DNA from 3 places in the Georhizobium profundi genome. Region 2 is predicted to be linked to each of the others. Evidence: predicted binding sites of a transcription regulator. Region 2 holds the regulator's gene; each other region holds the start of a gene.
The links. Region 2 encodes LexA, which represses DNA repair genes until DNA is damaged. Its sites were predicted from a motif close to TGTTCNNNNTGTGTTCNG; they were not measured.

Region 1: D5400_RS01750 (YifB family Mg chelatase-like AAA ATPase) is a predicted target of LexA. The motif match lies at 2,510-2,527, and genes of this name have one in related genera.
Region 3: D5400_RS19680 (putative DNA modification/repair radical SAM protein) is a predicted target of LexA. The motif match lies at 3,474-3,491, and genes of this name have one in related genera.

Annotation. Positions count from the first base shown of each region.
Region 1 covers NZ_CP032509.1:361,086-368,982, forward strand. The annotation lists gene rsmI (16S rRNA (cytidine(1402)-2'-O)-methyltransferase) at 61-1,011, shown strand; gene D5400_RS01740 (YraN family protein) at 1,051-1,410, shown strand; gene gshB (glutathione synthase) at 1,490-2,434, shown strand; gene D5400_RS01750 (YifB family Mg chelatase-like AAA ATPase) at 2,624-4,156, shown strand; gene D5400_RS01755 (5'-methylthioadenosine/S-adenosylhomocysteine nucleosidase) at 4,473-5,408, shown strand; gene phhA (phenylalanine 4-monooxygenase) at 5,434-6,276, opposite strand; gene D5400_RS01765 (Lrp/AsnC family transcriptional regulator) at 6,460-6,876, shown strand; gene D5400_RS01770 (cytochrome d ubiquinol oxidase subunit II) at 6,918-7,897, opposite strand, start outside.
Region 2 covers NZ_CP032509.1:2,790,303-2,798,199, forward strand. The annotation lists gene D5400_RS13390 (peptidylprolyl isomerase) at 1-351, shown strand, start outside; gene trpD (anthranilate phosphoribosyltransferase) at 376-1,401, shown strand; gene trpC (indole-3-glycerol phosphate synthase TrpC) at 1,436-2,245, shown strand; gene moaC (cyclic pyranopterin monophosphate synthase MoaC) at 2,242-2,745, shown strand; gene D5400_RS13410 (molybdopterin molybdotransferase MoeA) at 2,748-3,965, shown strand; gene lexA (transcriptional repressor LexA) at 4,061-4,792, shown strand; gene D5400_RS13420 (ComEC/Rec2 family competence protein) at 4,786-7,173, opposite strand; gene gltX (glutamate--tRNA ligase) at 7,482-7,897, shown strand, end outside.
Region 3 covers NZ_CP032509.1:4,070,339-4,078,235, forward strand. The annotation lists gene D5400_RS19665 (FAD-binding domain-containing protein) at 1-994, opposite strand, end outside; gene D5400_RS19670 (CobW family GTP-binding protein) at 1,142-2,269, shown strand; gene D5400_RS19675 (WD40 repeat domain-containing protein) at 2,274-3,248, shown strand; gene D5400_RS19680 (putative DNA modification/repair radical SAM protein) at 3,493-4,728, shown strand; gene D5400_RS19685 (UdgX family uracil-DNA binding protein) at 4,731-6,191, shown strand; gene D5400_RS19690 (GNAT family N-acetyltransferase) at 6,258-6,833, opposite strand; gene odc2 (ornithine/lysine decarboxylase) at 6,943-7,897, opposite strand, start outside.

The DNA.
Region 1 (7,897 bases), 1.9 Mb from region 2:
CCTTGCGATAACGCAGAACCACTGTCTATGGCCTGCGGGTCTGCAGGCGAAGGATGAGACATGGCGCGACCAGACGAGAGCGGCCCCGCAGACACCGACCTTACAGACAGCGAAGCCGCGACCCGCGACGGCAGGTCCGCGCCCGCCTTCACCATCGGCACGACGGAGATCAAGGCGCGGCCGGTGGAGCCGGCGCTCTATCTCGTTTCTACGCCGATTGGCAATCTGGGCGACATCACGCTGCGCGCGCTGGAAACGCTCGCCTCGGCAGATTTGCTCGCTTGCGAGGACACAAGGGTAACCCGCGTCTTACTGGAGCGCTACGGCATTCGCCGCCGGCCCTTTGCCTATCACGAGCACAATGCGCAAGCCGCCGGCGAGCGGCTGATGGCGGCGCTCGATGCCGGGCAAAGCGTGGCCCTGGTTTCCGATGCCGGAACACCGCTCGTTTCAGACCCGGGCTTCCGATTGGTAGAGAGCGCACTTGCCGCGGGCCACCGCGTGGTGCCGATACCCGGCGCTTCGGCACCGCTTGCGGCGCTGACCGCTTCCGGCATGCCAAGCGACAGCTTTCTCTTTGCCGGCTTTCTGCCGCAGAAATCGAAGGCGCGCCGCGACAGGCTCGGCGCGCTGCAGCGCATGCCCGCCACGCTGATCTTCTTTGAATCACCCCACCGGATCGCAGATGCTCTTGTCGATGCGGCCGAGGTTCTGGGCGAAAACCGTCCGGCCGCCGTTTGTCGCGAGCTGACCAAGACGTTCGAGGAGACGCGGCGGGGCACGCTTGGCGAACTGGCTCAGCACTATGCTTCCTCAGGCAATGTGAAAGGCGAGATCGTGTTTCTGATCGCGCCCTTTGAGGAGGAGGCCAGCGACATCGATCCGCAGGCGCTGCTCGACGATCTTGTGCGCACGATGCCACCGGCGAAAGCCGCGACGGAAGCTGCGAAACTGACGGGCCTGCCGCGCAAGGACCTCTATGCGCGGTTGCTCGAGATGAAGAAGGGCTGAAGGCCGATGCGCGCTCCGCGTGAGCGGCGGGAGCAGCCGATGTCGCGGCAGGAAGCCGAGCGGCGCGGTCATCTGGCCGAAGCGCTCGCTGCGTTCTCGCTGCAGCTTCGCGGCTACAGGATCCTCGCGCGGCGCCACAGGACGCGGCTCGGTGAGATCGACCTGATCGTGAAGCGCGGCGCCCTCATCGCCTTCGTCGAAGTGAAGGCACGGAGCGACGAACGCGCGGCGATCGACGCGGTCTCCCATACGACGGCGACGCGGATCCGCAGTGCGAGCGATCTCTGGATTACGGCACAGATGAAGCGCGGCGTCGATCTCTCCCGCGTTTCCTATCGCTACGACATCGTAGCGATCATGCCGTGGCGCTGGCCCCGGCACTTCGCCGACGCGTTTTGAGATCAGCACCACTGGACAGTTGCGCTTAAGGGCACCCGCGCACTATCTGAACGACAAAGCAAAGCAGGGACAACCGAGAATGGCGAAGTCATTGAAAGTGGCGGTCCAGATGGACCATGTGCAGTCGATCAACATCGAAGGCGACTCCACCTTCGCCATGTGCCTGGAAGCGCAGGCGCGGGGCCACGAGCTCTATCATTACACGCCCGACCTCTTGACGCTGCGCGACGGGAAGGTGTTTGCCCGCATCGAACCGATGACGGTGAAGGACGAGAAGGGCGCGCATTACACGCTGGGCGATCCGGTGCGCACCGATCTTTCCACCATGGACGTGGTGCTCTTGCGCCAGGACCCGCCTTTCGACATGGCCTATATCACCTCGACGCACCTCCTGGAGCGCATCCATCCGCAGACGCTCGTCGTCAACGATCCGGCCTGGGTGCGCAATTCGCCCGAGAAGATTTTCGTAACTGAGTTTCCGGACCTGATGCCGGAAACGCTGATCACCCGTGACTGGGCCGAGATCCGCGCGTTTCGCGAGGAAATGGGCGACATCATCCTGAAGCCACTTTACGGCAATGGCGGCGCCGGCGTGTTCCACCTGGCGGAAGGCGATCGCAACCTCTCGTCGCTCTTGGAAATGTTCAACCAGATGTTCCGCGAGCCGATCATCGCGCAGCGCTACCTGCCGAAGGTGCGCGAAGGCGACAAGCGCATCATCCTCATCGACGGCGAACCGGTCGGCGCCATCAACCGCGTGCCGGCCGAGCACGACAGCCGCTCCAACATGCATGTGGGCGGCAAGGCGGTGAAGACGGAGCTGACCGATCGCGAACGCGAAATCTGCGCACGCATCGGGCCAGCCTTGCGCGAACGCGGCTTCATTCTCGTCGGCATCGACGTGATCGGCGACGTCATGACCGAGATCAACGTCACCTCGCCGACCGGCATCCGCGAAGTGCGCAAGTTTGGCGGTGCCGACATTGCTGCTCTGATGTGGGATGCGATCGAAAAGCGCCGCTGACCACCACCGTTTGTTCCGCCACTGCAACCGCGCAGACCAGCTGTGACGTGCGATGAGTTGCAATCGCTCCGAAAACGTTCTTGTTTTATTCTTTCTGCTATGTCAAGTTGCATGGCCGGCGAATAAAACATGAAGTTGTTGGAGCCGATGCGATAGACCCTATCGGATCGTTTGGAGAGGCGGTGCAGGATGGTCAGTCGCGTCAGGACGGTGTCGTTCCAAGGTATCGAGGCGGTTCCCGTCGACGTGCAGGCGATGCTGGCGCCGGGCAAGATCGGCATGCATATCGTCGGGCTGCCCGACAAGGCGGTTGCGGAAAGCCGCGAACGCGTCCAGGCGGCGCTGCATGCCTCGGGTCTTGCGCTGCCCGCCAAGAAGATCACGCTGAATCTCGCACCTGCGGACCTGCCGAAAGAGGGAAGTCATTTCGATCTGCCCATCGCGCTGGCGCTGATGGCGGCGCTGGGTGCCATCCCTGCCGATGCACTGGATGACTACGTCGTTCTTGGCGAGCTGTCACTCGACGGCACGATTGCGCCCGTCGCGGGTGTGCTGCCGGCGGCGATCGGCGCGAACGCGCTCGGCAAGGGCCTGATCTGCCCGGCCGAAAGCGGCCCGGAAGCGGCCTGGGCGGGCGCCGACATCGACATTCTTGCGCCGCGCAGCCTGATCGCGCTCGCCAATCATTTTCGCGGCAGCCAGGTGCTGTCGCGGCCGGAACCCGCATTGCATCAACCGGCAATTGGGTTGCCGGATCTTTCCGATATCAAGGGCCAGGAAACGGCAAAACGCGCGCTGGAAGTGGCCGCTGCGGGCGGGCACAACCTCTTGATGGTCGGGCCTCCCGGGTCCGGCAAGTCGATGCTTGCGGAACGTCTGCCCTCGATCCTGCCGCCGCTGCCGCCGGCAGAACTGCTGGAAGTGTCCATGGTGCATTCGATTGCCGGGAAGCTCGCCGGCGGCAAGCTTTCGGATCGTCGGCCGTTTCGCGCACCGCATCACTCAGCCTCCATGGCGGCGATGGTCGGAGGCGGGTTCAAGGCGCGGCCGGGCGAGATGTCGCTTGCCCATCATGGCGTGCTGTTTCTCGACGAGTTTCCGGAATTCACGCCGCAGGTCCTCGACAGCCTGCGCCAGCCGCTGGAGACGGGCCAGTGCGTGATCGCGCGGGCGAACCACCGGATCAGCTATCCGGCCCGCATTCAGCTCGTGGCGGCGATGAACCCCTGCCGCTGCGGGATGGCCGGAGAACCTGGCCACGTTTGCGCGCGCGGTCCGCGTTGCGCGGGCGACTATCAGGCACGCATTTCCGGCCCGCTGATGGACAGGATCGATATCCGCATCGACGTGCCCGCCGTATCAGCCGCCGATCTCATCCGCCCGACCGTCGCGGAGACGAGCGCGACCGTTGCGGAGCGGGTGGCACGGGCGCGTGACCTGCAGCGCCATCGCTACGGCGAACTTGGCGTTACCGGCGTGACTGCCAACGCACAGTGCCCGACTGCACTGGTGGAAACCGTTGCGGCGATCGACAGCGCGGGGCGCGCGCTTCTGTCGGAGGCGGCCGAGCGCATGGCCTTTTCGGCCCGCGCCTATCACCGCATCCTCAAGGTCGCGCGCACGCTGGCCGATCTCGATGGCAAGCCGGCAGTCGGCCGCATTCACCTGGCCGAGGCAATTTCCTACCGGGTGATGGCGGAGCGGACGAGCATGGCTGCTTGAGCTTCTGACGGGCGATCGGACGTTAATCTGAAGCTCGGTGCACGACCAGGCGGCCGATTTCCAAATGGCATGCCAGCAGCCAATGGCTGGAGCAGAACGCCGGCGAGGGAGGGGCAAGAGTTGCGCTCGACACTGTCGAAGCCTGCACTGCGCGGGGTCGAAGGTTCCGTTGCGCTGGGAGCAGCGACCGGGTCGTTGCCGATGGCAATCAGAAGGGAAGATCGTTGAGGATCGACTTGCGCTGCTGCGGCGTTAGGGCTTGGTTGGGATCATCCGCCCAAACTTGCCGCACACTCTTAATTCGGAGCGTCCCATCGTGAAGTCTGTCCTGCGCACTGCCCTGATCCTGACATCTCCGCTCATGGCACTTGCTGCGTTGCCATCGACCGCCGCTCTCGCGCAGGACCCCCAGACCCTCGACGAAGCGCCGCGCACGGCCGTCGTCTCAGCCTTCGAGCCGGAGTGGCTGGCGCTGCAGGAGGCGCTGATCGAGCGCGAAGAGCATGAGATCGCAGGCGTCGAGTTCGTCACGGGGCGCATCGAAGGGCGCCGCGTCGTTCTGTTTCTGAGCGGCGTCAGCATGGTCAATGCGGCGATGACGGCGCAGATCGCGATCGATCATTTCAACCTGAGGGAGATCGTCTTTTCCGGCATCGCAGGCGGTGTCGATCCGCAGCAATCGATCGGCGACGTCGTCGTGCCGGAACGCTGGGCGCAATATCTGGAAGCGGTGTTCGCGCGCGAAACCGATGAGGGCTTCACACCGCCAAGCTTCATCGAGACGCCGTTTCCCAATTACGGGATGATCTTTCCACGCGAGGTGGATGTCGCGCGCGCGGGTGGCGAGATGGAAGAGCACTTCTGGTTTCAGGTCGATGGCGCGCTGTTCGAAACCGCGCGTCAGCTCACAAACGCCGTCACGCTGCAACTGTGCACCAGCGACGACACCTGCCTCAGCGAGCAGCCGACCATTCGCGTGGGCGGCAGCGGCGTCTCGGGCCAGGCATTTGTCGATAACGGCGCCTTCCGCGACTATGTGTTCGAGACCTTCGGCGCCAATGTGCTCGACATGGAGAGTGCGGCCGTCGCGCATGTGGCCTACGCCAACGACGTTCCCTTCATCGCGTTTCGATCGGTATCGGACCTCGCCGGTGGCGGTCCGAGCGAGAACGAGATGGCGACCTTCATGCAGATCGCGTCCGACAATTCGGCCCGCGTGGTGCGGGCCTTCCTCGCCGCCCTGCCCGAGTGACGAGGCGTTTTCAGCCGGTTCAAACCTACCGACGCAGCGTCGACGGATCGATGGCCTTTTCGCCAGCGTATCTGGCGATGATCCCCGCGATGTCGGCGTCGCGCATGGCCTGGCGCAGGGCCTCGAAAGACGGCAGCACGAAATAGGCCCGCTGGAAGCTGTCGATCTCGTAGCCCGTGCGCATGATGGTTTCGATGTCCATCGGAACGTGGTTCGCGTCCGGGCTCTCGAGCGCGAAGCGCAACTCGGTTGCCGAGGACATCAACCCGGCTCCGAAGGCCTTCAGCGGCCCGCCCTCTTCCTGGATCAGGCCGTATTCCGCCGTGTACCAATAGAGCCGCGTGATCATCTCGTCGCCGCCGGCAGCCATCAGTGACAGCGCCGTTTCACCATACATCTGCATGAAATCGGCAAATTCCGGCTGCATCAAGATCGGCACATGGCCGAAAAAGTCGTGAAACATGTCGGGCTCGACGATGTAGTCCAATTCGTCGCGGCTGCGGAGCCAGTCCGTGACGGGAAACCGGCGCTCGGACAGATGCCTGAAGAAGGGCTCAGCCGGGATGAGCCCCGGCACCGCGACCAGCGTCCACCCGGTGGCAGCGGATAGCCTGCGGCTGACTTCGGCGAAGTCCGGGATGTCGTCAAGGATCACGAGCGCTTCGAGGCCTGCGAGATAGGAGTGGTGGGCAAGCTCCTGCGTCAAGGCGCGCTGCCGATCGGCGAGCGTCTTCCACACGGCGCGGTCTTCGTCATCATAGGCGTCGACGTCCTGGGTAACGGTGAAATCGTCTCGGCAACGGGCATAGTCGCCGCGCATGCCGGCTGCGGCGCATTCGGCAGCGTAGGTTTCGACATTGATCGACATGATGGCGCTCCTCCAAGCTTACACCTTGTCATTCTAGCGCCGCTGCTGGAGTGTTTTCCGGCTGACTGGACCAACGAAGGAGGAGGTTGAGTGAAAGAGCCCAAAAAATCACCGAAAGCGGGGGAGATCCACCTCGACCGGTTCGAGGTCAGAATGCTTGATCACCTTCAGAGGTCCGGCCGCATGCCGACCACCGAGCTAGCGGCCGCGGTCGGGCTTTCCGCCACGCCCTGCGCACGCAGGCTGGAGGCCATGATGGAAAGCGGGGTGATCGAGGGCTTTGGCGCCCGGCTCGATCGCCGCAAGATCGGGCTTTCGGTGGAAGTGTTCGTGCTGGTTCGGCTTATCAGCCACAGTGATCAGTCACCGGACAGGTTCGTCACCAAGGTCGAGGCGATGGAGCCGGTGATTGCCTGCTGGGCGCTGACGGGGGACCATGACTTCATGCTGCAAGCGGTACTGCCGGACGTGGAAGCGCTCAATCGCTTCATTGCCGAGGACCTGATGCGCATCGAGGGGGTGCGGGACGTGCGCACCAACCTTGTGCTGCGCAACATCAAGGGGCCGGGGCCGCTGCCGCTTTCCCACCTCGCCGAATGATCCCCCGGCGAGGTGGGACGTCTATTGGCCGACGTGCCGAGTCAGTCGTATTTAAGCTCCGTCGCCTTCCCCCGGAAGATACGGTAGGCGAGGATCGTGTAGCCGCCGATGGTCGGTAGCACGATGGCCGTGCCGACGAGGATGATCATCAGGCTTTCCGGAGCGCTTGCCGCTTCGTAGATCGTCAGCTGATCCGGCACGATATAGGGGTAGAACGAGTAGGCGAGCCCGGCGAAGCCGAGCGTGAAGATCGTCGCCATCGCCAAGAAGGGCACCAGCGCATAGGAATCATCCGGCCGCGGCAGCTTTGCTGTCAGGAACCAGAGGCCGGCGAAGACGGCGCCCGTCAGAAGCGGAAGCGGTGCCAGGAGATAGATTTCCGGCGTCGTGAACCATTTGTCGAAGATGCGGGCCGAGGCGAATGGCGTCGCGATGGAGATCATCGCCATGCCGGCCGCCGTCAGGAGCAGGCACATGCGCATCCAGATGACGGCCTTTTCCTGCAGCTGGCCTTCCGTCTTGTAGATCAGCCAGGCTGCGCCGACAGCGCCGTAAGAGGCCGCGAGGCACAGGCCGACAAGCGCTGCAAAGCCCGCCGATGCCCAGCTGAGATCAAGCCCCAGCACGTAGATGCCGAGCATGTAGCCCTGAGACAGCGACGACATGACGGAGCCGATGAAGAACAGGAGGTTCCACATCCACTTCGACTGCGCGCTGACCTTGGAGCGGAAGTCGAAGGCAATGCCGCGCAGGACAAGACCGACGAGCAGCACGAAAACCGGCAGGTAGAGCGCCGTCAGGATGATGCCGTGCGCGATCGGAAAAGCCACCAGCAGAAGGCCGATCGACAGGACGAGCCAGGTTTCGTTCGCATCCCAGAACGGGCCGATCGAGGCGATCATCGTGTCCTTCTCGTCGTCGGTGCCGAAGACCGAGAGGATGCCGATGCCGAGATCGAACCCGTCCAGGATGACGTAGACGAGGATCGAAATTCCCATCAGGCCCGCGAAGATCAGGGGCA
Region 2 (7,897 bases):
GGCACGCCTCTTGCCGAGATCGCAACGGAACTTGGGGCGACTGTGCGCACCGAATACAATCTGCAGCGCGACAGCGAGAACGCCACCTTCGGGCCAGAGGCCATCGCGGCAGCCTTTGCGGGCCCCGGTGGGCACGTGGCAACCGCGCCGGCCGCGAATGGCGCCGGCGAGATCGTCATGCGCGTCAACGAAGTGGCGATCTCCGCATCGAACGCGATCTCCGATCAGGAGCGCGCCGCCATCGCCCGCAGCGGCGGCGATGACCTGCTCGATCAGCTCGTGACCCGCCTGCAGGCGGAATATCCGGTGCGGATCAACCAGCAGCTCGGCACGCAGGCGCTCGGTTTCTAAAGACGGGACATCGGGGGTGCCGTAATGGCAGACATGAAGAGCTACCTCGCCAAGGCCGCGTCCGGTGTCCCGCTGTCGCGTGAGGACGCAAAGGCCGCGTTCGACATCATGATGTCGGGCGATGCCACGCCGAGCCAGATCGGTGGTTTCCTGATGGCACTCAGAGTGCGCGGCGAAACGGTGGACGAGATCGTCGGCGCCGTGACGACCATGCGCAGCAAGATGGTGACCGTCGAGGCGCCGGCCGATGCGATCGATATCGTCGGCACCGGGGGTGACGGCACCGGCACCTACAATGTCTCCACCTGCGCGGCCTTCATCGTCGCGGGATGCGGAGTGCCGGTCGCCAAGCACGGCAACCGCGCGCTCTCGTCGAAATCCGGCGCTGCGGACGCGCTGATGGCGCTCGGCGTAGCGATCGATCTCAAGTCGCCGGCCATTGCTGCCTGTATCGATGAAGCCGGCATCGGCTTCATGTTCGCCCCTGCCCACCATTCAGCGATGCGTCACGTGGGCCCGACGCGCGTGGAGCTTGGAACCCGCACGATCTTCAATCTGCTCGGCCCGCTCTCCAATCCCGCTGGCGCCAAGCGTCAGTTGCTCGGCGTCTTCGCCCCGGAATGGCTGGAGCCGCTTGCCGAGGTGCTGAAGGATCTCGGCTCGGAGCGAGTCTGGGTCGTCCATGGCGCCGGTCTCGACGAGATGACGACGACTGGACGAACGGATATCGTTGCGCTGGAGGACGGTTCGATCCGGCGTTTCTCGATCGAGCCCGAGGAGCTCGGCCTGAAGCGCGTAGCCATCGACGAGTTGAAAGGTGCTGACGGCGCCCACAATGCAAAAGCCTTGCAGGCGGTGCTTCGCGGCTCGAAAGATGCCTATCGCGAGATCGCGCTTCTGAATGCCGGCGCCTCGCTGGTGGTGGCCGGCCGCGCCGAGACGGTGGCAGAAGGACTGGAGCTTGCGGCGAGATCGATCGACGACGGTGCGGCACTTGCAGTGCTGGAGCGCCTCGTGGCGGTTTCACAGCGGCACGCGGCCGCGGCATGATGATGAACTGGCAAGACATGAAGGAATCGGGGCGTTGAGCGATATTCTGACCCGCATCGAAGCCTATAAGCGCGAGGAGATCGCCGCCGCCAAGGCCGCTCGGCCGCTCGCTGAGGTGAAGGCAGCGGCTTCGGACGCAGACGCGCCGCGCGGATTCCGGGCCGCGCTCGAGGCGAAACGTGCCCGTGGGCACTTCGCTCTGATCGCCGAGATCAAGAAGGCCAGCCCGTCCAAGGGGCTCATTCGTGCCGATTTCGACCCGCCGGCACTGGCGCGCGCCTATGAGGCAGGCGGCGCCGCTTGCCTCTCGATCCTGACAGACACGCCCTCATTCATGGGTGCACCGGAATTTCTCGTCGCTGCGCGTTCCGCAACGGCGCTGCCAGTCATCCGCAAGGACTTTCTGTTCGATCCGTACCAGGTGTACGAAGCCCGCGCGATGGGCGCCGATGCCATCCTCGTCATCATGGCCTGCCTCGATGATGCGATGGCGCTGGAGCTTCACGATACGGCGGTCGATCTCGGGATGGACGTGCTGGTCGAAGCGCATGACGAGGCGGAAATGGAGCGCGCGCTTTCGCTGAGTTCCCCGCTCATCGGCGTCAACAATCGGAATCTGCGCACCTTCGAGGTGTCGCTGGATAACAGCGAGCGGCTTGCACCCATGGCAGCTGGCCGCCACCTTGTCGGCGAAAGCGGCATCTTTACCCATGAGGATTGCCTGCGGCTCGAGCGCGCCGGCATCGGCACGTTCCTTGTCGGCGAAAGCCTGATGCGCATCGACGATGTCACCAGCGCGACAGAGACGCTGCTCACGGGCAAGCATCAGGCAGCAGCGCAATGAGCGACGAAGCGCGACTCACGCATCTCGACGAACAGGGTCGCGCCACGATGGTGGATGTCGGCGGCAAGGTAGAGACCGAGCGCGTCGCGATCGCCGAAGGCTTTGTGAAGATGGCTCCGGAAACGCTCGCGCTCATCCAGTCCGGCGGCGCAGCGAAAGGCGACGTGGTCGCCACGGCGCGCATCGCCGGCATTATGGCGGCAAAGCGGACGTCCGACCTCATTCCGCTTTGCCATCCGCTGATGCTGACCAAGGTTGCGGTCACCATCGAGGCGGTCGACACCCTACCCGGCCTGCGCGTCGAGGCCATGGCGCGCCTCAAGGGTCAAACGGGGGTCGAGATGGAAGCGCTGACGGCGGTCTCAATCGCCTGCCTCACCCTCTACGACATGGCAAAAGCCGTCGACAAGGCGATGGAAATAACCAGCGTCCGGCTGCTCTCCAAGACCGGTGGCAAATCTGGCGACTGGAACCATCCGGGCAGCGACGGGGCCCGCTGATCATGGCGCTGCTTCCCGTCGACGATGCGCTCCAACTGATCCTCGCCGATGCCCGTCCGATTGCCGATATCGAACACGTCCCGCTCCATGAAGCATGGGGCCGGATCGTTGCCGAGCCGCTGATCGCCATGCGCGACCAGCCTCCGTTTGCTGCCTCGGCCATGGATGGGTACGCCGTGGTCGCGGCGGATACGGCAGAGCCAGGTGCGACGCTGAGGGTCGTCGGCGAATCGGCTGCCGGGCACGGGTTCACGGGCGCCATTGGACGCGGCGAGACCGTCCGTATCTTCACCGGCGCGCCGGTTCCGCAAGGGGCCGACGCGATTCTCATTCAGGAAAACGCGCGGCCGCTTGAAACGACCATGATCGGGGTTGTCGAGCCGGTGCAGGCCGGGCGGTTCGTGCGGCGTGCAGGTCTCGACTTCCATCGTGGCGAGACGGTGATCGCCAAGGGCGCGATGCTCGATGCCGGCCGGCTGACGCTGGCAGCAGCCATGAACCTCCCCGCCCTGCCCATGCATCGGCGCCCGCGCGTCGCCATTCTGGCGACCGGCGACGAGCTCGTGCCGCCGGGTGCCGATCCACGCGACGATCAAATCATCGCGTCGAACAGTTTTGGCGTCGCCGCCATCGTCAAGGAAGCCGGCGGAGAACCGATCGACCTCGGCATTGCCGCCGATACGCTTGCTGCCCTGAACCGATCGATCGACGCCGCTCAGGCGGCAGGCGCCGATATCTTGGTGACACTTGGTGGCGCCTCGGTTGGTGATCACGACCTGGTTCGCAAAGTGCTGGAATCGCGCGGTCTCGAGCTTGCCTTCTGGAAGATCGCCATGCGGCCGGGCAAGCCGCTGATGAGCGGCCGCATCGGCCCGATGCATGTTCTCGGGCTTCCGGGCAACCCTGTCTCAAGCCTTGTCTGCTCGCACGTCTTCCTGACGCCTCTGATCGCAAAGCTCGTCGGCCGCACCCATCATGTGCAGGCGGTCGACGCGATCCTCGACGTAGACCTGGCCGAAAACGACTTGCGCCAGGATTATCTGCGCGCGGCGATGCACCGGCGGCCCGACGGAACGCTCGTCGCCACGCCTGCCACCCGACAGGACTCGTCCATGATGCGCGTGTTTGCCGAGGCCGATGGCCTCGTCGTCCGACCGCCATTCGCGCCAGAAGCCAAAGCGGGCGACGCGGTGCGGGCAATCCTATTGAGGCATATTTAGCCTCGCTTCCTGATGGACTTGCGGAACACAAAAGGAACAGATAAAGTGTGTTCCACATTTGTTTCCATCCGATCAAGCGGGGGCCTAAGCAGCCGATGTTGACGCGTAAGCAGCAGGAACTGCTTCTTTTCATCCATGAGCGCCTGAAGGAAAGCGGCGTGCCGCCATCCTTCGACGAGATGAAAGAAGCCCTCGATCTCGCGTCCAAGTCGGGGATCCATCGCCTTATCATCGCGCTGGAGGAACGCGGCTTCATTCGCCGCCTGCCGAACCGTGCGCGTGCGCTGGAAGTCATCAAGCTGCCGGATAGCTACAACGCGGCAGTGCCTCAGCGTCGCGGCTTTTCGCCGAGTGTCATCGAAGGATCGCTAGGCAAGACGCCGAAGCCCGAGATTGCAGCCGAGCGCCGCCAGAGCGAGATGCCGCGCGACAACGACAATCGCGCCATCAGCGTGCCCGTCATGGGTCGCATCGCGGCGGGCGTGCCGATCTCTGCCATCCAGAACAACACTCATTCGATTGCCGTGCCACCGGATATGCTGGGCGGCGGCGAGCATTACGCGCTCGAGGTCAAGGGCGACTCGATGATCGAAGCCGGCATCTTCGACGGCGACACGGTCATCATCAAGAATTCGTCGACGGCCAATCCCGGCGACATCGTCGTGGCTCTGGTCGACGACGAGGAAGCGACATTGAAGCGTTTCCGTCGCAAAGGTGCGTCGGTGGCGCTCGAGGCCGCCAACCCGGCCTATGAAACGCGGATTTTCGGACCGGATCGCGTCAAGATCCAGGGCAAGCTCGTCGGGCTCATCCGGCGCTATCACTGATCGATGCTGTCGGCAGCTCTTCTGTCTTCGCTCATGTGTGTGTTGACGGAAGAGGCATCCCCGCCAGGCTCGGTAAAACTGCCAGTTCTCCAGTCATAATAACGGTGCCGCGTCCAGGCGCGCATTCGGCCGGCAGACTGCTCGAAGCGGAACGTCGGCTGCGGGTCGAATTGTGCACCCGACCCCGTGCCCGCCGCTCGCGCCTCGTTCGCCGCGAAGCCTTCTCCCGTCGACGCCGCGTAGACGGCGATCGCGCCGGTTTCACGCAGTGTACGGGCGGTGAAGAGCTTCGCGCCGGAGCGGCATTGGCGCATCGACAGCGGTATCGGAATGATGGCGATATCGGTCATGTCGCATGCGGGACCGACATAGGCCGGCTCCTCCAGCCACGCGACGATGGTTCCGTTCCCGAGACGGGCGATGCAGAACGCGCCGCGGCGGCATCGGAACACGCCTTCCATTTGCCCGTCTTCCAATTCGAGGACAGCCCGGCGCATCGTCCCATAGGCGATGGCGGGGTCTATCTCGGCATCTGGCAGAACCGGCTCGGTCGTCGTTTCCTCTGCCGGAAGCTCAGTCTGCTCATCTAAGACGACGGCTGGCGGAATGTGGGTCGCAAGCCGGGTTGCCGTTGCCCATTGATCGAAGATGAAGCTGCTCGGACGCGCTCGGTTGGTTGCCAGGCCGTCCTCGCGCAGGATCGCGGCCAGCCGAGCGTCCTCGGCAATCAGCAGCAAGGGTGGATCGGCGCGCAGGTCGGCCGCCATAATGAGGGCAGCGGCCAGCACGGGTATCAAAGCGGTGCTCCGCAGCCATGTTCGTGTGAAGACCAGGATGAGCAGCGCCAGCGACAGAAGCGCCGTAACGGCTCCGGGGATCTTCCCCGTGGCGAAACCATCGCCATAGGCGGCAACATGATGGCCGATGGCGATGACGGCCTCCAGGCCAAGTCCCATGATCATCAGGAAAATCGCGTCGAGACCGAGTGGCATCGTCAGCAGCGCAAGAGTACCGAATGGCATGACGATGACCGAGATGACCGGCATCGCGACCACATTGGCGATCATTCCGTAGCTCGACATGCGGTGGAAATGATGCGCCGAGAAGATCCCCGTCGCCGCGCCGGCAATCAGCGACGTCACGGCCAGACCGAGGATCAGCAGCGTCCAGCGCCAGACGAAGCTGGGTTTCGAGGTCGTGAAATCAGGCGTCTTGTTCCTGTTGCGCGCGGCCCAGCCGCCATAGGCGGCAATGAGTGCGGCAGTTGCCGCAAAAGACATCTGGAAGCCGGGCGATGTCACCGCCGACGGTGTGATCAGGAGGATGAGAAATGCGGCGATCGCGACATTGCGCATGGTCAGCGCAGCCCGGTCGAGCAATATCGCGACCAGCATGACGACGACCATGATCCAGGCGCGCTGTGCGGATATGACGGCTCCGGAAATCAGCAGGTAGAAGGTGGAGGTGCCAATGGCGCCGAGCGCTGCGAATTTCTTCACCGGCCAGGTCTGGGCGACGCCCGGCACGAGTGCGAAGCCGAGCCGCAACCCGGTGAACATCAGGGCTGCGGCCAGCGACATGTGCAGGCCGGAAATGGACAGGATGTGGGCAAGCCCGGTGATGCGGAAGGCTTCGTTGGTCTCCTCGGAGATCGCCCGACGGTCGGATACGGTCATTGCGGCTGCAACGGCGCCCGCGTCTCCCGGGATCACCTCCTTGATCCGAAACGCGATCGTTTCGCGGAGTTCGGTCGTCCATCGGGCGATCCGGTCGGCGTAGCCTTCTTCGACCTGATCACCGGGCATGATCCCGGGCGGGCCGTAGAAAAAGCCGAAAGCACCGATGCCGGCGAAATAGGAGTTGAAGGCAAAATCGAACGTGCCGGGCATCGCGGGACCGGACGGTGGCGCAAGTCGCGCCAGGCCGATGATCGACGCACCGATTTCGATATCGGGATGGTCGCTGCGCGCCAAAAGTCGCACCCGTTCGGGCGGCCGGCGTAGCGTGGGGTCATGCGTGGACTTGACTTCGACCAGGTAACGCCAGCGACCCTCTTCATCGATTTCCCGCGACAGCACCCGGCCGGAGATCGTGGTGACCACGGGACTATCCAGAACGGTGATGGAGCGGCGATCCGCCTCCGCTGCTGCGGAGGCCAACCCCGCCAGGATCATGCACAGCGCGGCGAGCACGTTCCTCAGTCGGCTGGCCGTGAGTGCCGCGGCCAATCCCACAGCGATGGTGAGCCCAAGCGTTGCAACAAACGGCGGATCGCTTGGCAGAATGCGCCAGAGCGCGGCACCTGTCGCGAAGAAGGCGGAGGCCCAGAGAAACAGCGCGCCGTGGCCTCGCTCCTCATCAAGTGCCTGCCTGACACTCAAATGCGACCAGCGTCGGCGCCACGATCGAGACGCGGTCGGGATCAGGCGAGGATCTTTGTTCGGATCATGATCGGCATGAGGATCGGCGGGGTCGAACGTAAACGCAGTCCGCTCGCAAGCGGAGCCATTCACTGGCTCGCGTTCAGCATCGGCATGCGCCATCCTGGTCGGGCCCCCTCGCCCGGCCCCAGGATACACCGCAAGCCTTGCGCTGTCGCCCTCGTGTGTTAGATCACCGCCAACAGGACGATGCGGCCTTCAAGGGGCCCGATCGTCACTCAATTAGCATCACTCACAGGTTCAAGATCATGTCCGAAGGGATTGTCACCCGCTTCGCGCCTTCGCCCACTGGATACCTCCACATCGGCGGTGCGCGCACGGCGCTGTTCAACTGGCTCTATGCCCAGAACCGGGGCGGCAAGATGCTGCTGCGCATCGAGGACACCGATCGCGCACGCTCGACCGATGCTGCCGTCGACGCCATTCTGGATGGGCTGAGCTGGCTGGGGCTCTCCTGGGACGGCGAGCCGATCTCGCAATTCGAACGGGCCGAGCGCCACCGTGAGATTGCCGAGGAACTGGTGAAGCGTGGAGAGGCCTATTATTGCTATGCCTCGGCTGAGGAACTGGATGCCATGCGCGAGGCGCAGCGGGCTGCAGGCAAGCCGCCCCGCTACGACGGGCGCTGGCGCGACCGCGATGCCTCCGAAGCACCGAAAGGCGT
Region 3 (7,897 bases), 1.3 Mb from region 2:
CACCGGACTGCACGATGCGGGCGACGATGCGCTCCGAATCCGTCTCGGGCGAATTATCGCCCCCCGCGCTATGAGCAGCGAGGGAATCCACAAGCGCTTCGCGCGTGAATGTCGCTGCCAAATTGCCCCTCTCGCCTGGCGAACGTCCCGCGGATGCATCGAGCGCCATCACATCGACGATCTCGCCCGATAGCGCGTCAAAGGGTGGCGCAAGGCAATCGTCGTCGTGGAGCAGAAGAACGCTTGGAACGGCCGCAGGATTTTCACCAACCGGCAGTTTCGAAGGGCGCGGCGGTTCTGGCCCATCGAGCGGTGGTGCGTTTTCGTTGAGGCCCTTGGAGTTGAAACGCCCATTCGTATAACGGCGAATGTTGTCGCGCGTGGCGAGATAATTCTTGCCGCGGGTGTGCAGGCCCCCGACCCAGCGCCAGGAGAGCGTGTTGGAGGCCGGGTCGCCATCCATCAGATGGCGCATGAAGAAGTCTGCACCAAGTTCCCACGGCAGCCGGAGTGTGAAAATCCAGATCGATGCGAACCACATGCGCGAGTGGTTGTGGAGATAGCCGGTCTCCACCAGCTCCAGAGCAAAAGCATCGAAAGCATCCATCCCAGTCGTGCCCGCAACGGCCTCATCGTAAGCGGTGGCAAGCCCCTTATTCGCCGAGAGCGCGGCGAGCGATCGGTCGCGCGCCGTCTCATAGTCGCGCCAGACCTGCGGGCGCTGCTCCAGCCAACCCTTGAAGTATGTGCGCCAGTAAACTTCCTGGATGAACTTCTCCGCATCGCGCGGAGAATGCCGTTCAAGGACTGCCGTCAAGACCTCCTCTTCCGAGACAAGGCGGTGACGCAGATAGGGCGACAGCATCGAAACGGCATTGCGCGCAGGATCGCCGAAATCGGTGTTGCGGTCGCGGGCGTAGCGTTCGCCGGCGTCATCGACGAATTCCGCCAGGCGCTGCAATCCTGCTTCTCTCGTCGCCACCAATGCCGCCATCTCGTCGCGCTCCCTTGTCCAGACGAGCGGGAGATAGATGGCGAGGCGGGAAAGGAAAGGCGCCGGGGCAGCACTTCCGTCCGGGTACCCTTGGCAGAGCCCGCGTGGAAGGCCTATATCCCGGTCAACGAATGAAAGGTTCCCGCCATGAGCGACGCTCAGACGCAATCCGCCCTGAACCCTGCCTCCTCCGCTGCCGCCAAGCCGATCCCCGTGACGGTGCTGACGGGCTATCTCGGTGCTGGCAAGACCACGCTCCTCAACCGAATCCTGTCGGAAAACCACGGCCAGAAATACGCGGTTATCGTCAACGAGTTCGGCGAGATCGGCATCGACAACGACCTCATCGTCGAGAGCGACGAAGAGATTTACGAGATGAACAATGGTTGCGTCTGCTGCACGGTGCGCGGCGACCTGATCCGTGTGGTGGAAGGCCTGATGCGCCGCCCCGGCCGCTTCGATGCGATCATCGTGGAAACGACCGGGCTTGCCGATCCGGCCCCGGTCGCCCAGACCTTCTTCATGGACGAGGACGTGCGTTCCAAGACGCAGCTCGACGCCGTCGTCGCGCTCGTCGACGCCAAGCACCTGCCGCTGAGGCTCAAGGATTCCCGCGAGGCCGAAGACCAGATCGCCTTTGCCGACGTCGTCATCCTCAACAAGACCGACCTCGTCGACGAAGCCGAACTGCGCAAGATCGAGGCGACGGTGCGCGCCATCAATCCCTCCGCACGCATCCATCGCGCCGAACGGGCCAAGATCGATGTGACCCAGGTGCTCAACCGCGGCGCGTTCGATCTGCAGCGGGCGCTGGAGAACGACCCGCATTTCCTCGACCAAAAGGACCATGATCACGACCACGATCATGTTTGCGGGCCGGACTGCGATCATGATCATCACGACCACACCCATCATGACCATGATCACCACGGGCACGACCACCATCATCACCACGGCGAAGCGTCCGACATCCACGATGCGACGGTGCAGTCGGTGTCGCTGCGCGCGGGCTCCATGGACCCGAAGAAGTTCTTCCCGTGGATCGAGAAGATCACCCAGATGGATGGACCGAACATCCTTCGGCTCAAGGGCATCATCGCCTTCGAGGGCGACGAGGACCGCTATGTCATCCAGGGCATCCACATGCTGATCGAAGGCGATCACCAGCGGGCCTGGAAGGACGGCGAGAAGCGCGAGAGCCGCATCGTCTTCATCGGCCGCGAGCTCGATCGCGAAAAGCTGGAACGCACCTTCCTCGCCTGCCAGGCCGGCTGAACGGATGCCGACAGTCGCTCCTCTCGACCTTGACGGGTATTGCGTCGCCGCGCGCTTCGTCTCCGGCATTCCGACATTCGCCATGGCGGACGGCACGGTCCATCGACTCGATCATGGCCACAAGACCGTGGAAGCGCATGACGGGCTGCTGGTGGCCAGTCTGTCTGGCGACGGCAAGACCCTTCTGACGGGCGGCGAGGATGGCAAGGTAAGCCGCATCTCAGCCACGGGCGAGATCGAGACGCTCGCCGAGATCGGTCGCAAATGGATTGGCCAGATCGCGTCCGGGCCTCAAGGGGTGATCGGCTTTTCCTCCGGGCGCACTGCCTATGTGCGGCTGGCAGACGGAACGCTCAAGGAGATCGCCTGCGAGCGAACGGTCGAGGGCATAGCCTTCGCGCCGAAGGGCCTGAGGGTGGCGCTTGCCCGCTACAATGGCGTGACCCTCGTCTGGGCCGGCATGGATTCCAAGCCCGCGGAACTTGAATGGAAGGGCAGCCACACCGGCATTACCTTCTCGCCCGACGGCAAGTATCTCGTCACCACGATGCAGGAACAGGCGCTGCATGGCTGGCGTATGTCCGACCTGCACGACATGCGGATGTCTGGCTATCCGGCCAAGGTGAAGTCGCTGTCCTGGAGCTTCAAAGGCAAATGGCTTGCCTCATCCGGCGCGCCGGCCGCGATCGTGTGGCCCTTCGTCGGCAAGGATGGCCCGATGGGCAAGCCGCCGCTCGAACTCGGCACGCGGGGCGACGCGCTTGCCACCATCGTCGCCTGCCACCCGGCACAGGATGTAGTCGCCATCGGTTTCAATGACGGCATGATCCTTGCTGCACGCATGGAAGACGGCAAGGAAGTGCTTTTGCGCCGCCCCGGCAAGGGCGCCCTCTCCTCGCTCGACTGGAGCCGAGATGGTCACCAGCTCGTCTTCGGCTCCGAGGCCGGCGATTGCGGCGTGGTGGATATCACTGCTTGAGCGCAGCATCGGGTGCGGCGGCTCCGCACTCGACGCCAACTCCACCTCATCCTGAGCCTGTCGAAGGACGATGTGGCCCCGTCCTGCCACGCGCTCGTGGTTCGACATGCTCACCATGAGGGCTGCGAGAGATCATGCTGCGCCCTCGCCCTCGGATAAAGACCGATCGGCGGCTCTCAAATGAACTCCCAGTTTTACAATAAAAGACATAGACGCCGGCCGCCTGCGAACATAGCATGAACGCATGGCTCAGCTATCGACGTTGGAAAAACTGGCGATCCTTTCGGATGCTGCAAAATATGACGCCTCGTGTGCGTCCTCCGGATCGACGAAGCGCAACTCGCTTGGCACGGGTGGCATCGGGTCGACCACCGGGGCCGGCATTTGTCATTCCTATGCGCCGGACGGGCGATGCATTTCGCTCCTGAAAATCTTGCTGACGAATTTCTGCATCTACGATTGCGCCTATTGCATCAACCGATCGTCGTCGAATGTCCGGCGCGCCCGCTTCACCGTGCAGGAAGTCGTCGATCTGACGCTCGATTTCTACAAGCGGAACTACATCGAGGGGCTTTTCCTCTCCTCCGGCATCATTCGATCGCCGGACGAAACGATGGGGCAACTGGTGGAAGTCGCGCGGCAGTTGCGCGTCACGCATCGCTTTGCCGGCTATATCCACCTCAAGACCATCCCCGACTGCGACCCGCTGCTGCTCGAGGAAGCGGGCCGGTTCGCCGACCGGCTCTCGATCAATGTCGAATTGCCCACCGATGATGGCGTCTCGCGCCTTGCCCCGGAAAAGCGGCCCGCGGAAATCCGGAAGGCGATGGGCAATCTTCGGATGAAGATCGAGGAGAAATCCGAGCCGACGCTGCGCACCAAGAGAAAAGAACGCTTCGCGCCGGGCGGGCAGTCGACGCAGATGATTATCGGCGCCGATCCCGCCAATGACGACACGATCCTGAAAACCAGCGCCCGGCTCTATTCGAGCTATCATCTGAAGCGCGTCTACTACTCCGCCTTCAGCCCGATACCGGATGCGAAATCGTCGCTGCCGCTTATCCAGCCGCCGCTGATGCGCGAGCATCGGCTGTACCAGGCCGACTGGCTGATGCGCTTCTATGGCTTCGAGCAGAACGAGATCCTGGCGGGCCAGAGCGACGGGATGCTCGATCTCGCCGTCGACCCCAAGCTTGCCTGGGCGCTCGCCAATCGCCAGCGTTTTCCAGTCGATGTCAACCGGGGCGATCGGGAATCGCTGCTGCGCGTGCCGGGGCTCGGCACCAAGGCCGTGGCGAAGATCCTGCAGGTGCGGCGCTACCGGACGCTCAGGCTCGAGGATGTCGGCCGGCTTTGCCAGTCGGTCAACAAGGTGCGGCCGTTCATCACCGCGCTCGATTGGCAACCGGGCGGGCTGACGGATAATCCTTCGCTCAAAGCGCGCATGACGCCGCAACCGGCGCAGTTGTCATTGTTCTAGCGATGTACGCCGTCACCCTCGCCGATCAGACAGATTTCGACGGGTGGCGCCACGCGGCCCGGCAGCTGGCGCTGGCCGGCGTCGAGCCGGGCGACGTCCGGTTCAGCGTGGTTGGGCAGACGGCGGAAGACCTTTTCGAGGATGCGTCATCGCTTCTGCCGGAACCGCCGGCCGGTGCGGAATTCACCGTGCCGCGCGAGGTGGTCAAGCGGCTCGAACAGGTGATCCATCACCGCGATCCGGATCGCTTCTCCTTCATGTACCGGCTGCTCCTGCGGGTTTCGCGCGAGAAAAACCTGCTCCGCATCGCATCCGACCCGGACATCCAGCGGCTCGAACGGATGGAAAAATCGATCCGGCGCGATGCCCACAAGATGCATGCCTTCGTGCGATTCCGGAAGATCGATGTGGCGGGCGAAGAATGGTTCGTCGCCTGGTTCGAGCCGGAGCATTATATCGCTGAGCGTGAAGCGGGCTTCTTTCGCGCGCGGTTCACCGGCATGAAATGGACGATCCTGACGCCTTGGCGTTCGATCTCCTGGGACGGTGCGGACATCACGGTGATGCCGGGCGCCAGCAAGGAGGATGCACCGGCGGACGATGCGGCCGAGGATCTCTGGCGCACCTATTTCACGTCGATCTTCAATCCCGCCCGGTTGAAGGTGAAGGCCATGCAGGCCGAGATGCCGAAGAAATACTGGCGGAACCTGCCCGAGGCGCCGCTCATTCCAGGCATGATCGCCGGCGCCGGCAAGGCCGCGGAAGAGATGATCGCGCGCGCGCCCTCCCTTTCCGCGCCCCACCACGCCCGCATCCAGGAACAGTATTGGGAGCCGAAGAAGATGGGCGGCATGGCCGAGGAAGAGATCGCCGAAACGCTCGATGCGCTGGAGAAACAGGCCGAGGGCTGCCGACGTTGCCCTCTCTGGAAGGATGCGACGCAGACCGTCTTTGGCGAAGGGCCACGCGATGCGGATGTCGTCTTTGTCGGCGAGCAGCCGGGCGACCAGGAGGATCTGGCGGGAAAACCCTTCGTCGGGCCAGCCGGACAGATGTTCAACGCTACGCTGGAAGAGGTCGGAATCGATCGTCAGCGCGTCTATGTCACGAATGCGGTGAAGCACTTCAAGTTCGAGCCGCGCGGCAAACGGCGCATCCACTCCAAGCCCAATTCCGGAGAAGTGCAGGCCTGCCGCTGGTGGCTCGACCAGGAACTGACGCTGATCCAGCCGAAGCTTACCGTGGCGCTTGGCGCAACAGCGCTCACCGCCTTGTCCGGCAAGACGTTGCCGGTAACGAAGAACCGGCGGCAGATCGTGACGACCGAGAGCGGGCTGCGCGTGTTCGTCACCGTGCACCCGTCCTTCCTGCTGCGCATTCCGGATAAGGAGACCGCTGCCCGCGAGCGCCGCCTCTTTGCGGAGGATCTTGCCGCCGTGCGGGACCTGATGAACGCGGCCTGAGGCGCCAAAACGAAAGGGCCGCTCCGGGATGGAGCGGCCCAACGCATTATCGATTGGAAAATCTTGTCAGGCCTTGCTGCCGGAAGCGCTGACAAAGCCTGCAGCACCGTCCAGATGACCGGGCTTGAGCTCCAGCGCGAGAAAGCGGTCGCGCTCGAACGGGCCAGGCAGCATCAGCGTCGCCGTCTTTTCGCCCGTGAAGCCAAAGCGCTCGTAATAGGGTGCGTCGCCAACGAGTAAAATCGCGCCATGGCCATAGCGCCGCGCCTTTTCGATCGCGCGCAACATCAGGCCCGTACCGATGCCGGCTGCCTTGGCCGATGGATCGACAGCGAGCGGGCCGAGCAGAAGCGCCGGCACGGCGCGCCCTTCCCGGTCGATGCCGGCATAGATGTCCCAAAGCCGCACCGTGCCGAGGATGTGGCCCGCACGGTTCTTGGCGACGAATGCGAGGCCGGCGGCCGGCAGGCGGCCGTGGCGCAGCTTCTCCGACGTCTTCGTGCGCCAGTCGGGCGCCATGGCGCGCGCAAGCAACGCATTGCGCTCGTCGATTTCATATGCAGCTTCCGCGCGGATGGTGATCAGATCCTCAGCGGCGAGGCCGGCTTTGGCGGTGTCGATCTGGTGGAACAGCGTGGTCATGGGCATGACTTTCGGGACGAATGGAGAGCACGCGACTGCGCATCCACCCTGCGGTGGGCGCTGCAGCCAGTGGCAGACCTGTCGAGGGCTTAAACCCAGCCCCCGGCGGTCAGATGACGTAGGATCGGAGCGGTTCGAAGCCGTTGAAGGCCACGGACGCGTAGGTCGTCGTGTAGGCGCCGGTGCCTTCGATCAGAACCTCGTCGCCGATCGTCAGAGAGACGGGCAGCGGATAAGGCGCCTTTTCATAGAGCACGTCGGCGCTATCGCAGGTCGGGCCGGCGATCACGCAGTTTTCCATGTCGTCCGCGTCGCGGGCCGTGCGGATCGGGTAGCGGATCGCCTCATCCATCGTCTCGGCGAGACCGCCGAACTTGCCGATGTCGAGGAAGACCCAGCGCAGCTGATCGGTGTCGGCCTTCTTGGAAACGAGCACGACTTCAGCCTTGATCACGCCGGCACTGCCGACCATGCCGCGGCCCGGCTCGATGATCGTCTCCGGCAGGTTGTTGCCGAAATGCTTGCGCAGCGCACCAAAGATCGCCTGGCCGTAGGCTTCTGCCGTCGGCACGTCCTTCAGGTACTTGGTTGGGAAACCGCCACCCATATTGACCATCTTGAGCTCGATGCCCTGCTGGGCGAGCTTTTCGAAGACACGGCGCGCGTCGGACAATGCTGCATCCCAGGCGTCGAGCTTGGTCATCTGCGAACCGACATGGAACGAGACGCCATAGGAGACGAGGCCGAGCTGGTGGGCGTAGACGAGCACGTCGACAGCCATTTGCGGCACGCAGCCGAACTTGCGCGACAGCGGCCATTCGGCACCTTCGCCATCGGTCAGGACGCGGCAGAACACGCGTGCGCCGGGGGCGGCACGGGCGACCTTCTCGACTTCCTCATGGCTATCGACGGCAAAGAGGTTGACGCCAAGCGCATGAGCACGCGCCACGTCGCGCTCCTTCTTGATCGTGTTGCCGAAGGAGATGCGGCGTGCGGTTGCACCAGCATCCAGGGCCATTTCGATTTCGGCCACGGAGGCGCAATCGAAGTTGGAGCCCATGGAA